Regions from separate parts of the Massilia aerilata genome, predicted to be linked through region 1. Evidence: predicted binding sites of a transcription regulator. Region 1 holds the regulator's gene; each other region holds the start of a gene.
What was found. The regulator HrcA, encoded in region 1, represses chaperone genes, less so after heat shock. The targets are predictions, from matches to a motif close to TTAGCACTCNNNNNNNNNGAGTGCTAA.

Region 1 (4,207 bases):
CGCCGTCGATCTTGGCGACCAGGTTGTCCTTGAAGTAGACGGTGACGCGGCTGGTGGTCAGCTCGCCGTTGCCGCGCGCGAGATAGAAGGGGTAGTCCCAGCGGTCGGCGTGGAAGGCGTCGGTCAGCAGCGGGGTGCCGAGGATGAACTTGACCTGGTCGCGGCTCTGGCCGAGCTTCAGCTGGCCCAGCATTTCCTGGGACACGAAGTTACCCTGCTGGATGTCCGGGCGGTAGGGCGAGAACACCCACAGGAATTTCTGCAGCTTGGTGACTTTGGTCGTCTGCGCGCCCGAATTCGCGGCTGCCGCGGCCTTGTCGGCATCGGCGGCGACCGCTTCCGGAGCGGTGCTCACCGGCGCTGCCGGCTTGGTCTGGTTACGCCAGGACGCGCAGCCGGAGACCGCCATGGCCGTGACGGCAAGGCCGGCCACGAGCGCGGCCCGGGCGTGGGAACGATGGAAAACGGCATTCATGACGCGCATATCTAACCTTAAAATCGAACGACTTTTGATTGGGCGGAGCTGTAAAACGCTATATCATAAAGCACTCCGCACATCTCAGCCCATTTAAGAGTAACAAAACATGAGCAATAACCCAACCGACCTGAAGGCCAGCGGCCTCAAAGCGACACTGCCGCGGCTGAAAATCCTGGAGATCTTCCAGAACAGTACGGTGCGGCATTTGACTGCGGAAGACGTGTACAAGACACTGTTGAACGAGAATATGGACGTGGGCCTGGCGACGGTGTACCGCGTGCTGACCCAGTTCGAGCAGGCCGGCCTCCTGAACCGCAATCACTTTGAAACCGGCAAGGCGATCTACGAGCTGAACGCCGGCTCGCACCACGACCACCTGGTCTGCCTCGATTGCGGCCACGTCGAGGAGTTCTACGACGAAGAGATCGAAAGCCGCCAGCAGAAGATCGCCCTCGAGCGCGGCTTCAAGATCGCCGAGCACGCCCTCGCCATCTACGGCAACTGCGTCAAGACCGACTGCCCGCACCGCCACCGCTAATCACAGCTTGTTTTGCGCCGCGCGCCCATCGGCCGCGGCGATCACCTTTCTTACCGCCTCGATCACCAGTTCCGGCTCCTCCAGCTGGATGTTGTGGCCGCTCCTCATGGTCAGCACCTGGGAGCCTTCGCTGAACTGGCGCAGGAAATCGGCGTGCAGTTCGCGCTTGACCGCCACCGCCTCCACGCTTTGCAGGAAGAACTCCGGCTTTTGCACCTGCTGCACCGAGGTCAGGACGACCACCGGCACGTCCGGCAGCTTGCCGTTCAAGGGCGGCGGCAGCGCACCCTGGTCGAGGACCGGCTTCAGCGCATCGTACTCGGCCCTGAATCTGGCCGGCACGAGGGCGTTGAAGCGGCGGTCGTCGTCGGCCGCGCGTGCGGCATCGAGCCTGCGCAGGGCCGGATTGAAGCGTTCGTCGGCCGGGTCGACCAGCACCATGCCGGCCACCTGCTCCGGATGACGCAGCGCGAAGGCGCGCGCCAGCAGGCCGCCATAGGAATGGCCGACCAGGATGAAGGGCGGGGTCAAGCCCGCCGCGGCCATCAGCTGATCGAGTTCGCGGCTGCTTTCCAGGATGCTGCGCGGTTCAGGACGCGGGTCGGAGCTGCCATGGCCGGCGCGCGAGTAGCTCACGACGTGCGCCGATTTCGCCACCTCCGGCGCCACCTTGCGCCAGGACTCCAGGCCGGTGCCGAAGCCGGATTCGAAGATCACGGTATAACGTCCGCTGCCCTGCTCCGCCGCCTGCACCTGCCAGGCGCCGACGGCGATGCGCTCCTCCGGCGCCGAGGCGCCGGGGCGGACAACGGCGCAGCATGCCAGCACGATGGCGGCGAGAATATGGGTTCGTTTGAATCGGATCACGGCACACCTGGACGGAAAACGCGCCCGCAGGCGCAATGAACCGACTATAGCCGTCACACAGGGACCGCCGAAACTGTAAGAAACCTCAGGAGTGGCTGAGCGCGTTCGAGAGCAGCTTGGCGGTGATGTCCACGATCGGAATCACGCGCTCGTAAGCCATGCGGGTCGGGCCGATCACGCCCAGGGTGCCGACGATCTTGCCGTTCACCTCGTAGGGCGCGGTGACCACGCTCATCTCGTCCATCGGCACCAGATTGGATTCGCCGCCGATGAAGATCTGCACGCCGCCGGCCTTGCTGGAGACGTCCAGCAGCTGCATCAGGCCGGTCTTCTGCTCGAACATCTCGAACATCTGGCGCAGCGAGCTCATATTCGACGAGAGGTCGGCCACCGACAGCAGGTTGCGCTCGCCCGAAATGATCATGTCGTCGGTTTCCTGCAGCGCTTCGCTGCCCGCATCCACCGCGGACTGCATCAGGCGCGCCATGTCGTCGCTCAGCTTGCGCAATTCCCCGGTCAGGCGCGCGCGCACCTGGTCGAAGGACAGGCCGGCGAAATTCTGGTTCAGGTAATTGGCCGACTGGATCAGCTCGGAGGGGCTGTAGTCGACGTCGGTCAGCAGCAGGCGGTTTTGCACGTCGCCGCGCGGGTCGACGATCACCAGCAGGATGCGCTTTTCCGACAGGCGCAGGAATTCGATCTGCTGGAACGCCGATTCGCGCCGCGGGCTCTGCACCACGCCGGCGAACTGCGACAGCGAGGACAGCATCTGGGCGGCGTTGGCGATCACCTTTTGCGGCTGGTGCGCGGGCAGGCGCATGCCGGCGCCCACGGCGCCCTCGTCGATCTGCTGCACGGTGAGGAGCGTGTCCACGAAGATGCGGTAGCCGCGCGGCGTCGGGATCCGGCCGGCCGAGGTGTGCGGGCTGGCGACATAGCCCATTTCTTCGAGGTCGGCCATGATGTTGCGGATCGTGGCCGGCGACAGGTCGAGGCCGGAAATCTTCGACAGCGCGCGCGAGCCGACAGGCTGGCCGTCGGCGATGTAGCGCTCGACCAGGGCTTTCAGCAGGGTTTGTGCACGGTTATCGAGTTGCATGGTTCACATTATGCACGTTCGCTAGGCAGCTGGGGAGTCATCATGCGTGCTCGCGCTTGAGCCAATCCAGCAGTTCGTCGAAGTTGCCGACGATCGCATCCGGCTCGACGCCGTGCTCGAGGTGCTTGTGGCTGCCGTTCCGGTTCATCCACACGCCGCGCATGCCGACGGCCTGGGCGCCCTGGACGTCGAGCAGGACGTCGTCGCCGACATACACGGCGTCCCATGGCGCCACGTCCAGCGCCTTGCAGCCGGCCAGGAAGATCGCCGGGTCGGGCTTGGCCACGCCCAGCTGGGGCGCCGACACCCAGGCCTTGAAATGGTGCTCCAGGCCGATGGTGCGCAGGTCGGCGTTGCCGTTCGTGATCGCGCCCAGCAGCACCCGCCCCTTCAGGCGCAGCAGGCCGGGTAGCACGTCGTCGTAGGGCACCACCGCATTGCGCGCGGCGAAGAACTCGGCCATCGCCAGTTCGACCTTGGCGGCATCCTCGCCGGCTGCCTCGAAGGCGTCCAGCAGGCCGGCGCGGCGCAGCTTGCCCAGGTCGAGCTGGAATTCGGGACGCCGCGCCAGCAGCTCCAGGCGCGCCTGGCGCAGGCCGTCGATGGTGAACTGCTGGGCCACGCGCGGCGCATGCTCGCGCAGCCAGGCGAACAGGGTTTCCTCGGCCTGCAGGATCACCGGGGCGATCGGCCACAGGGTGTCGTCCAGGTCGAAAAGAATGGCTTTGGGCCATGCAGGGCGGTTCGTGGGCATAGCCAAGGATAGCGAGGCCGGCCATGAAAATCAACGATATGCAGACGTGGTTACACCGTGATACAAAGGCAAATGACGCTGCGGCTTGGCAAATGCTCTAAAATGTCGGGTTATATTCTACTCAGCGGTGCCGCCGGTCTTTCCTGCGCCATCCCGTCCAACGGAGATTCTATGAAGAGTTCGATCCTGTATGCCGGCGCTGCGCTGGCATGCGCGCTTGGCCTGTCCGCCTGCGGCGGCGGCGATGGCGACCTGCCCCTGACCGTGTCGATTGCCGGCGGCGTGACCAAAGACGGCCTGGTACTGGTCAACCGGGGCAATGGCGAGGAAGTCGCCGTCCCGGCCAACACCGCCAGCGTGCTGTTCACGAAATACCTGTCGACCGACGACGAATTCAACATCGAAGTCAAGACCACGCCGTCGAACGTGGAAAAGTGCACTGTCAGCAACGGCAAGGCGCGCGCCAACTAC
Region 2 (4,207 bases), on a different contig from region 1:
CCAACGCCAAGAGCAAGCTGCAGGTGATCCTGGTGGTGCACGAGAACCGCGGCCTGAATCCGCACATCGAAGACATCGCGCGCCGCCTGGCGCTGGAAGGCTTCATTGCCTATGCGCCGGATGCGCTGTTCCCGTTGGGCGGCTATCCGGGCGACGAAGACAAGGCGCGCGCCCTGTTCCCCAAGCTGGACCAGGCCAAGACCCGCGCCGACTTCATTGCGGCCTTCCACGCGCTGGCAGCGCTGCCGCAGGGGACGGGCAAGGTGGGCGTGGTCGGCTTCTGCTACGGCGGCGGCATCGCCAACTACCTGGCCACCCAGCTGCCCGAGCTGGCGGCGGCCGTGCCTTTCTACGGCTCGCAGCCTAGCCCGGCCGAGGCGGCGAAGATCCGCGCGCCGCTGATGATCCACGACGCCGGCAAGGACGAACGCATCCTGGCCGGCTGGCCCCCCTACGAAGCCGCGCTGAAGGAAAGCAAGGTGAACTACCAGCACTTCGTCTACGCCGGCGCCGAGCACGGCTTCAACAACGACACCACCCCGCGCTACGACGAAGCGGCGGCCAAGCTGGCCTGGGACCGTACGGTCGCCTTCTTCAAGGAAAAGCTGGGCTGAGTTTAATCAACATCAAACCGGGGTCAGAGCCTGATTTTTGGCAATATCGCTATAGAACTTGCCAAATTTCGGGCTCTGACCCCGGTTTGAGGTAAAACAAAAGGCACCCGAGGGTGCCTTTGCTTTTGGAGCGCGGATCGTTTAGACGTAGGCGGCCAGTGCCGTCTTCATCTTTTTCAGCGCCGCCGTTTCGATCTGGCGGATGCGCTCGGCCGACACGCCGAACTCTTCGGCCAGCGTGTGCAGGGTGGCGCCCGAGCCATCGTCGTTGGCCAGCCAGCGTGCTTCCACGATGCGGCGCGAACGCGGGTCCAGTTTGCCCAGCGCCGTTTCGATGCCTTCCGATTGCAGGCGCACCACGTCGTTGGCTTCCAGCACCTTGGTCGGCTCCTGCTGGTCCGAGGAAAGGTAGGCGATCGGCGAGAACTTGTCGTCTTCGTCGTCGGTCGGCGCTTCCAGCGCGATGTCGCGGCCCGACAGGCGGGTTTCCATTTCGACGACTTCTTCGCGCTTCACGCCAAGCATTTGCGCCATATCGGCGACTTGCTGCGGCGACATGGCATCCAGGCCCACCTTATTGCTGCGCAGGTTGAAGAACAGCTTGCGCTGAGCCTTGGTCGTCGCGACCTTCACCAGGCGCCAGTTTTTCAGGATGTATTCGTGCATCTCGGCCTTGATCCAGTGCATGGCGTACGAGACCAGGCGAACGCCCTGGTTCGGATCGAAACGCTTGACTGCCTTCATCAGGCCGATATTGCCTTCCTGGATCAGGTCGGCGTGCGGCAGGCCGTAACCGAGGTAGCCGCGCGCGATCGAGACCACCAGGCGCAGGTGCGACATCACCAGCTTCTGCGCGGCGTCCAGGTCGTTCTTATCCTGCAAGCTCTTTGCCAGCGAGACTTCTTCTTCGTGGGACAGCATCGGCAGACGGTTGACGGCCGAGATATAGGCGTCGATATTGCCGAGATTGCCGGTGAAACCCAGTCCCAGAGCACGGGTGCCAGCGGGAACCAATGCGGATTGTGCGGACATAGTCATATTCCCTCGTAGAGTGTTCTGTGCTGCATCGTCAATGTGCCCGAAAGAGTGCCCCGAAGGCGCAATTCTTACGGCTTGTTACGGGATGCCTACAGTGCTTAGACGACATATTAGCACTCTCTTGAGGTGAGTGCTAGCCGCCTCCATATCCCTGACGACGTCCTTAAGTCTTGTCAAAGTATTGCTTTTTGGAATCGAATTTTTGGCTCGATTCAACTGTAGGGCAGAGGTGAGCGATACCGTTGATACAGGTCAAAAGTGACGCTCGTATTATTTGAATTCGGTAGAAGACAGGTTAGGCGCGCTGTGATGGTAGGTCTGTGAAGTGGCGCACTTACATTTGTAGGCGTATATCCCGTCTCCGCCGTGGATTTTTCTGGCCAACGGCGGATGGGATAACAAAAATATAATCAGTTCAAGCGCGCCAGATGCCGCTGCACCGACAGCATCGCCCCCATCAGCCCCAGCCCGGCGCTGATGGCCAGCAGCCCGGCCAGGCCCAGCGGCGGCAGCGCCGACAGCTGGAATTCCGAGGCATACAGGCGCGCGAATTCGGCGATGGCCGCGTTCAGCGGGTGCAGGGCCAGGGACACCGCACCCAGGGCCACCGCGCCGGCGCACAGGCCGAGCAGGGCCCCCGTGTAATAGAAGGGGCGATGGATGAAATTGTCGGTCGCGCCGAGCAGCTTGGAGACGGCGATCTCGTCGCGCTGGGTCAGCACCTGCAGGCGGATGGTGTTGAACACCACCGCGATCACGACCACGCCGAGGGTGACCGCCAGCAGCAGCAGCACCAGGCGCAGCACGCCCAGCAGGGCCGCCAGGCGCTTGACCCAGGCCGAGTCGACCTGCACCGAATCCACGCCCGGCAGCGCCTTCATCTGCTCGGCGAGGCCGTCGACGCGGGCGGCGTCCGTGGTGCGGCTGGTAAAGCCTTCCAGCTTCATCACATAGCTGTCCGGCAGTGGATTCTCGCCCAGGGTCTCGATGACGCCGGTCAGGCCGCTTTTCGCTTTCAGATTCTCCAGCGCCTGTTCACGCGGCACGAAGCTGACTTTTGCCTTGCTGCCGGCCAGGATCTCGCGCAGCTGCGGCGCCAGCGCCTGGGCCTGCTCGCGCGGGGCGTCCGTCTTCATGAACAGGCTGATCTCGGGATCGACCGAAAGCTGTTCCGACATCGGGCGCACATTGTCGAGCAGGGTCACGCCGGCAAAGGGCAGGGCCAGGGCCACCGCGACGACCAGCACGTTGAACAGGAAGCTGCCCGGCGTCTTGCGCACCTGGCCGAAGGCCGCGCCGAGGGCGAAGCGGTGTTGGCGGAACCAGATATTCATGACGCCCCCCCGGCCGACGCCTCCACCAGTTCGCCATGCTCGAGGCGGATCACGCGCGCGGCGGCGTCCAGGATCTGCTCGTCGTGGCTGGAAATCACGCAGGTCACGCCGGCCGAGTGGAAGGCGTGCAAGGCGTCGATCACGCGGTCGGCGGCGGCGCGGTCGAGGTTGGCGGTCGGCTCGTCGGCCAGGATGATCTGCGGACGGTTGACGATGGCGCGGGCGATGGCCACGCGCTGCTGCTCGCCGCCCGACAGTTCCAGCGGCATCGCCTTGGCGCGGTCGAGCAGGCCGACCTTGTCGAGCGCGGCCCGTGCGCGCTGCTCGGCCTGCGAGGACGAGGCGCCGGTGACGATCAGCGGCAGCATGGTATTCGCCAGGATGGTCCGGTCGTTCAGCAGGCGCTGCTGCTGGAAGATCAGGCCCAGGTTACGCCGCAGGAAGGGCACGCCGGCCTTCTTCAGCTTGCCGATGTCGTGGCCACTGACGATGACGCGGCCGCTGGTCGGACGCTCGACGGCGGCGATCATCTTCAGCAGCGTCGATTTGCCGGCGCCGGACGGACCGGCCAGGTAGACCAGCTCGCCCTTGGCGATGCTGAACGACACATCGCGCAGGGCAAGTGCGTCGGCGGAATATTTTTTGGAGACGGACTGGAATTCGATCATTCTGGCTTTATCCCAGCAGCGCCTCGGCGAACTCGTCGGCGCTGAAGGGTTGCAGGTCCTCCAGCTTTTCGCCGACGCCGATGAAGTACACCGGCACCGGGCGGGTGCGCGCGATTGCGGCCAGGATGCCGCCCTTGGCCGTGCCGTCCAGCTTGGTGATCACCAGGCCGGTCAGCTGCAGGGCGTCGTCGAAGGCTTTGACTTGCGCCAGCGCGTTCTGGCCGGTATTGCCGTCGATGACCAGCAGCACTTCGTGCGGCGCGGATTCCATGCCCTTGCCGATCACGCGCTTGATCTTTTTCAGCTCTTCCATCAGGTGCAGCTGGGTCGGCAGGCGGCCGGCGGTATCGACCATGACCACGTCGACGCCGCGCGCGCGGCCAGATTGCACCGCGTCGAAGGCGACCGCGGCCGGGTCGCCGGACGCTTGCGAGATCACGGTGACGTTGTTGCGCTGGCCCCAGACCATCAGCTGCTCGCGGGCGGCGGCGCGGAAGGTGTCGCCGGCGGCCAGCAGCACGGATTGCTCGAAGCGCTGCATGTGCTTGGCCAG
Region 3 (4,207 bases), on a different contig from region 1:
CTTGATTACATCATGCCGTCCATGCCCATGCCGCCCATGCCGCCCATGCCGCCGCCCATGCCGCCGGCCGGCTTGTCTTCGGCGATGTCCGAGACCATGCAGTCGGTGGTCAGCATCAGGCCGGCGATCGAGGCTGCGTTCTGCAGCGCCGAGCGGGTGACCTTGGCCGGATCCAGCACGCCCATTTCGACCATGTCGCCGTAGGTGCCGTTGGCGGCGTTGTAGCCGTAGTTGCCGGTGCCGGCCAGGACGGCCGAGACGACGACCGACGGCTCTTCGCCGGCGTTCTGGACGATCATGCGCAGCGGCTCTTCCATGGCGCGCAGGACGATCTTGATGCCTGCGTCCTGGTCAGGGTTGTCGCCTTTGACCTGGATTGCAGCGCGGGCGCGCAGCAGGGCCACGCCGCCGCCAGGAACGATGCCTTCTTCGACGGCAGCGCGGGTGGCGTGCAGCGCGTCTTCCACGCGTGCTTTCTTCTCTTTCATTTCGACTTCGGTGGCAGCGCCAACCTTGATCACGGCAACGCCGCCGGCCAGTTTGGCCACGCGCTCTTGCAGTTTTTCGCGGTCGTAGTCCGAGGTCGCTTCCTCGATCTGGACGCGGATCATCTTGACGCGTGCCTCGATGCCTTCAGCGGCGCCGGCGCCATCGATGATGATGGTGTTTTCCTTGCCGACTTCGATGCGCTTCGCCTGGCCCAGTTCGTTCAGGGTGACTTTTTCCAGGGTCAGGCCGACTTCTTCGGCGATGACCTGGCCACCGGTCAGGATGGCGATGTCTTCCAGCATGGCCTTGCGGCGGTCGCCGAAGCCCGGGGCCTTGACGGCGACGGTCTTCAGGATGCCACGGATGTTGTTGACCACCAGGGTCGCCAACGCTTCGCCGTCGATGTCTTCGGCGACGATGACCAGCGGACGGCCGGCCTTGGCGACTTGCTCCAGCACCGGCAGCAGGTCACGGATGTTCGAGATCTTCTTGTCGCACAGCAGGACGAACGGGTTCTCGTGAACGGCAACCTGCTTGTCCGGGTTGTTGATGAAGTAAGGCGACAGGTAGCCGCGGTCGAACTGCATGCCTTCGACGATGTCCAGTTCGTCATTCAGCGACTTGCCGTCTTCGACGGTGATGACGCCTTCCTTGCCGACTTTTTCCATCGCTTCGGCGATGCGCTCGCCAACGGATGCATCCGAGTTGGCCGAGATGGTACCGACCTGGGCGATCTCTTTCGAGGTGGTGGTCGGCTTGGCGATCTTCTTCAGTTCTTCGACGGTGGCGGCGACGGCCTTGTCGATGCCGCGCTTCAGGTCCATCGGGTTCATGCCGGCGGCAACGAACTTCATGCCTTCGCGCACGATGGCTTGTGCCAGCACGGTCGCGGTGGTGGTGCCGTCACCGGCGTTGTCGCTGGTCTTCGAAGCGACTTCCTTGACCATCTGCGCGCCCATGTTCATGAGCTTGTCTTTCAGCTCGATCTCTTTCGCGACCGAGACGCCGTCCTTGGTGACGGTCGGGGCGCCGAACGAACGGTCCAGCACCACGTTGCGGCCTTTCGGGCCCAGGGTGACTTTGACTGCATTGGCCAGGATGTTCACACCCTCAACCATCTTGGCGCGTGCCACATCGCCGAAAATTACGTCTTTAGCTGCCATTTTCTTAGTTCTCCGTATTCAGGAAAGTGTTGGACTGATTACTGGGCCACGACGGCCATGATGTCTTCTTCGCGCATGACCAGCAGTTCCTCGCCGTTGACCTTGACGGTCTGGCCCGAGTACTTGCCGAACAGGACGCGGTCGCCGACTTTCACTTCCAGCGGACGGACGTTGCCGTTTTCTTGCACTTTGCCGTTGCCCACGGCGAGAATCTCACCCTGGTCCGGTTTCTCGGCCGCTGCATCGGGGATGATCAGGCCGGACGCAGTTTTGGTTTCCTGGTCGAGACGCTTCACGATCACGCGATCGTGCAATGGGCGAAGGTTCATGCAAAACTCCTTTGTGTGTTGATTGACTGTTCGTTTGAAAACCGCCCCGGTTTCGGCGGCGGGTAAGGGGCTGTTAGCACTCCTCACTAACGAGTGCTAATTATAGGGACGATAATGGGGCATTTCAAGCGGCCATGTTGGCGATTCGGCAGACTTTTTTGTGGTTTCGCAAACTGACGGCCTGGCCTGGCGCAAGAAAGCGCCGAAGCCTACCACCCATTTTTTAAATCCTGCGCACGGAACGCATCCTGTTGACGAAGAATCGCTCCCGCTCCTATAGTGTTGGGATGATTTCCGAATTCCAAGAACTGTCCGATAAAATCGATCGGCTCGCCCAGCTGACCCAGTCGCTGCGTAGCGAGAACTACCTGTTGCGCCAGGCCAACGCCCTGCTGAGCGCCGAAAACCTCGATTTCAAGCACCGGCTGCTGCAGGCCCAGCAAAGAGTCGAAGCGATGCTGGTCCAGCTCGAACCGGCCGGTGCCGATGAGGATGGCGCCGGCGACGACGCATCCGCCAATCCCGACGACGCCGAGGCCGCACGATGATCCACCTGGACGTATTGATCATGGGCCAGGCCTACCGCCTGGCTTGCCGCGAGGGCGAGCAGCAGACGCTGCGCGAAGCCGTGCATTACCTCGACACCAAGATGTGTGCGCTGCGCGACTCGGGCAAGGTGAAGGGCACCGACCGCATCGCCGTCATGGCCGCGCTGTCGGTGACCGCCGAATTCCTGTCCGTGAAGTCGCCGCAAGGCCCGCTCGGGGACCAGTCCATGTTGGAAGTCAAGCAGAAACTGGAAGCCATGCATTCGGTGTTGGATCAGGCTCTGGCGCCGCAAGAAAATCTCGCCTGAGCCGGAATTCGTTTGACATGGCAGTTCATCGTAGTAAACTGCCGTCTACCCTGCGGTGTTCGAGATTTGCCATATATTCCTTGAACCATTCATTCGCATAGGTTGCGGGATATGCTTGGTGGGCGTGATCGTCACTAGTTTGACGAACCCGAAATTGAGCTGACTGTGACCACCTTGAGCCGCTTAGGTTCGGGATGCCGGCAAAAACGGCACAGGCGGGGCATAATTCGGAGCGGCTGCGTACTCGATGCGCAGCCGCTTTTTTATTGTCCGCGTTTTATGGAGCGAAGCGCATGCGCTACTGGTTGATGAAATCCGAACCCGATGAAGTCAGTATCGACGACGTGGCGGCCGCCAGGAATAAAACGGTCGCCTGGTTCGGCGTTCGCAACTACCAGGCCCGCAATTTCATGCGCGAGATGCGGCCCGGCGACCAGGCCTTCTTCTACCACTCCAGCTGCGCCAACATCGGCATTGCCGGCGTCGTGGAAATCGTCGGCGACGCCTATCCGGACGCCACCCAGTTCGACGCCGCCAGCCCCTATTTCGATGCAAAGGCCACGCCGGCGACCCCGCGCTGGGACAGCGTCGACATCCGCCACCTGCGCACCACGCGCCTGGTGCCGCTCGCCGAACTGCGCAGCCATCCGGAACTCGAAGGCATGCGCCTGCTGGCGAAGGGCAGCCGCCTGTCGGTCACGCCGGTGGAGCCGGCGGAATGGCGCTTCATCGAACAACGGCTCCTTCAGGAATCCTGAGGGCAGGCCGCAAAACCTGATTGGACGCGCCCGCGTGGCGTCCCGTAGAGTAGCTGCTCCCTCAACAAAGGAGCAGTCATGGCAGCTATCGTCAACATCGTGAACGCCTTCGTCGACGGCGGCCGCGGCGGCAATCCGGCCGGCGTCGTGCTCGACGCCGACGGCCTGTCCGCGCAGCAGAAGCAGGCCATCGCCAGGCTGGCCGGCCTGTCCGAAACCGCCTTCGTCTCGGCCTCGAAGATGGCCGGCTTCAAGCTCGAATTCTTCACCCCCAGCCGCCAGATCGCCCACTGCGGCCACGCCACCATCGCCAGCTTCGCGCTGCTGTCCCAGCGCGGGCTGGTAAGCGGTCCCGAGTCTTCCAAGGAGACCATCGACGGTAAGCGCCGCATCGTGCTGCGCGGCGAGCAGGCCTTCATGGAGCAGCGCGCCCCCACCTACGTCGACGAGGCGGATTTTCCGCCGGACGTGACGGGCGCCCGCATCCTCGCCAGCCTGGGGCTCGGTCCCGCGGACGTCCTGACTTCGCCTTGCGTGGTCGGCACCGGCAACCGTTTCGTGCTGGTGCATGCGCGCTCGAGCGCGGTGCTCGCCGCGCTGGCGCCCGACATG

Region 2: the regulator HrcA is predicted to act here: its motif matches at 1,763-1,789, upstream of rpoH (RNA polymerase sigma factor RpoH).
Region 3: the regulator HrcA is predicted to act here: its motif matches at 2,055-2,081, upstream of groES (co-chaperone GroES).

The regions. Positions count from the first base shown of each region.
Region 1 covers NZ_JBHSMZ010000022.1:15,479-19,685, reverse strand. Annotated here, with positions in the region: gene ACFPO9_RS23065 (outer membrane protein assembly factor BamE) at 1-484, opposite strand, end outside; gene fur (ferric iron uptake transcriptional regulator) at 585-1,016, shown strand; gene ACFPO9_RS23055 (alpha/beta fold hydrolase) at 1,017-1,883, opposite strand; gene hrcA (heat-inducible transcriptional repressor HrcA) at 1,969-2,982, opposite strand; gene ACFPO9_RS23045 (HAD family hydrolase) at 3,023-3,736, opposite strand; gene ACFPO9_RS23040 (hypothetical protein) at 3,908-4,207, shown strand, end outside.
Region 2 covers NZ_JBHSMZ010000016.1:369,734-373,940, reverse strand. Annotated here, with positions in the region: gene ACFPO9_RS21120 (dienelactone hydrolase family protein) at 1-614, shown strand, start outside; gene rpoH (RNA polymerase sigma factor RpoH) at 756-1,646, opposite strand; gene ftsX (permease-like cell division protein FtsX) at 2,063-2,986, opposite strand; gene ACFPO9_RS21105 (cell division ATP-binding protein FtsE) at 2,983-3,654, opposite strand; gene ftsY (signal recognition particle-docking protein FtsY) at 3,662-4,207, opposite strand, start outside.
Region 3 covers NZ_JBHSMZ010000002.1:31,508-35,714, reverse strand. Annotated here, with positions in the region: gene groL (chaperonin GroEL) at 6-1,652, opposite strand; gene groES (co-chaperone GroES) at 1,691-1,981, opposite strand; gene ACFPO9_RS04500 (hypothetical protein) at 2,269-2,529, shown strand; gene ACFPO9_RS04495 (cell division protein ZapA) at 2,526-2,837, shown strand; RNA gene ssrS (6S RNA) at 2,882-3,063, shown strand; gene ACFPO9_RS04485 (EVE domain-containing protein) at 3,131-3,595, shown strand; gene ACFPO9_RS04480 (PhzF family phenazine biosynthesis protein) at 3,674-4,207, shown strand, end outside.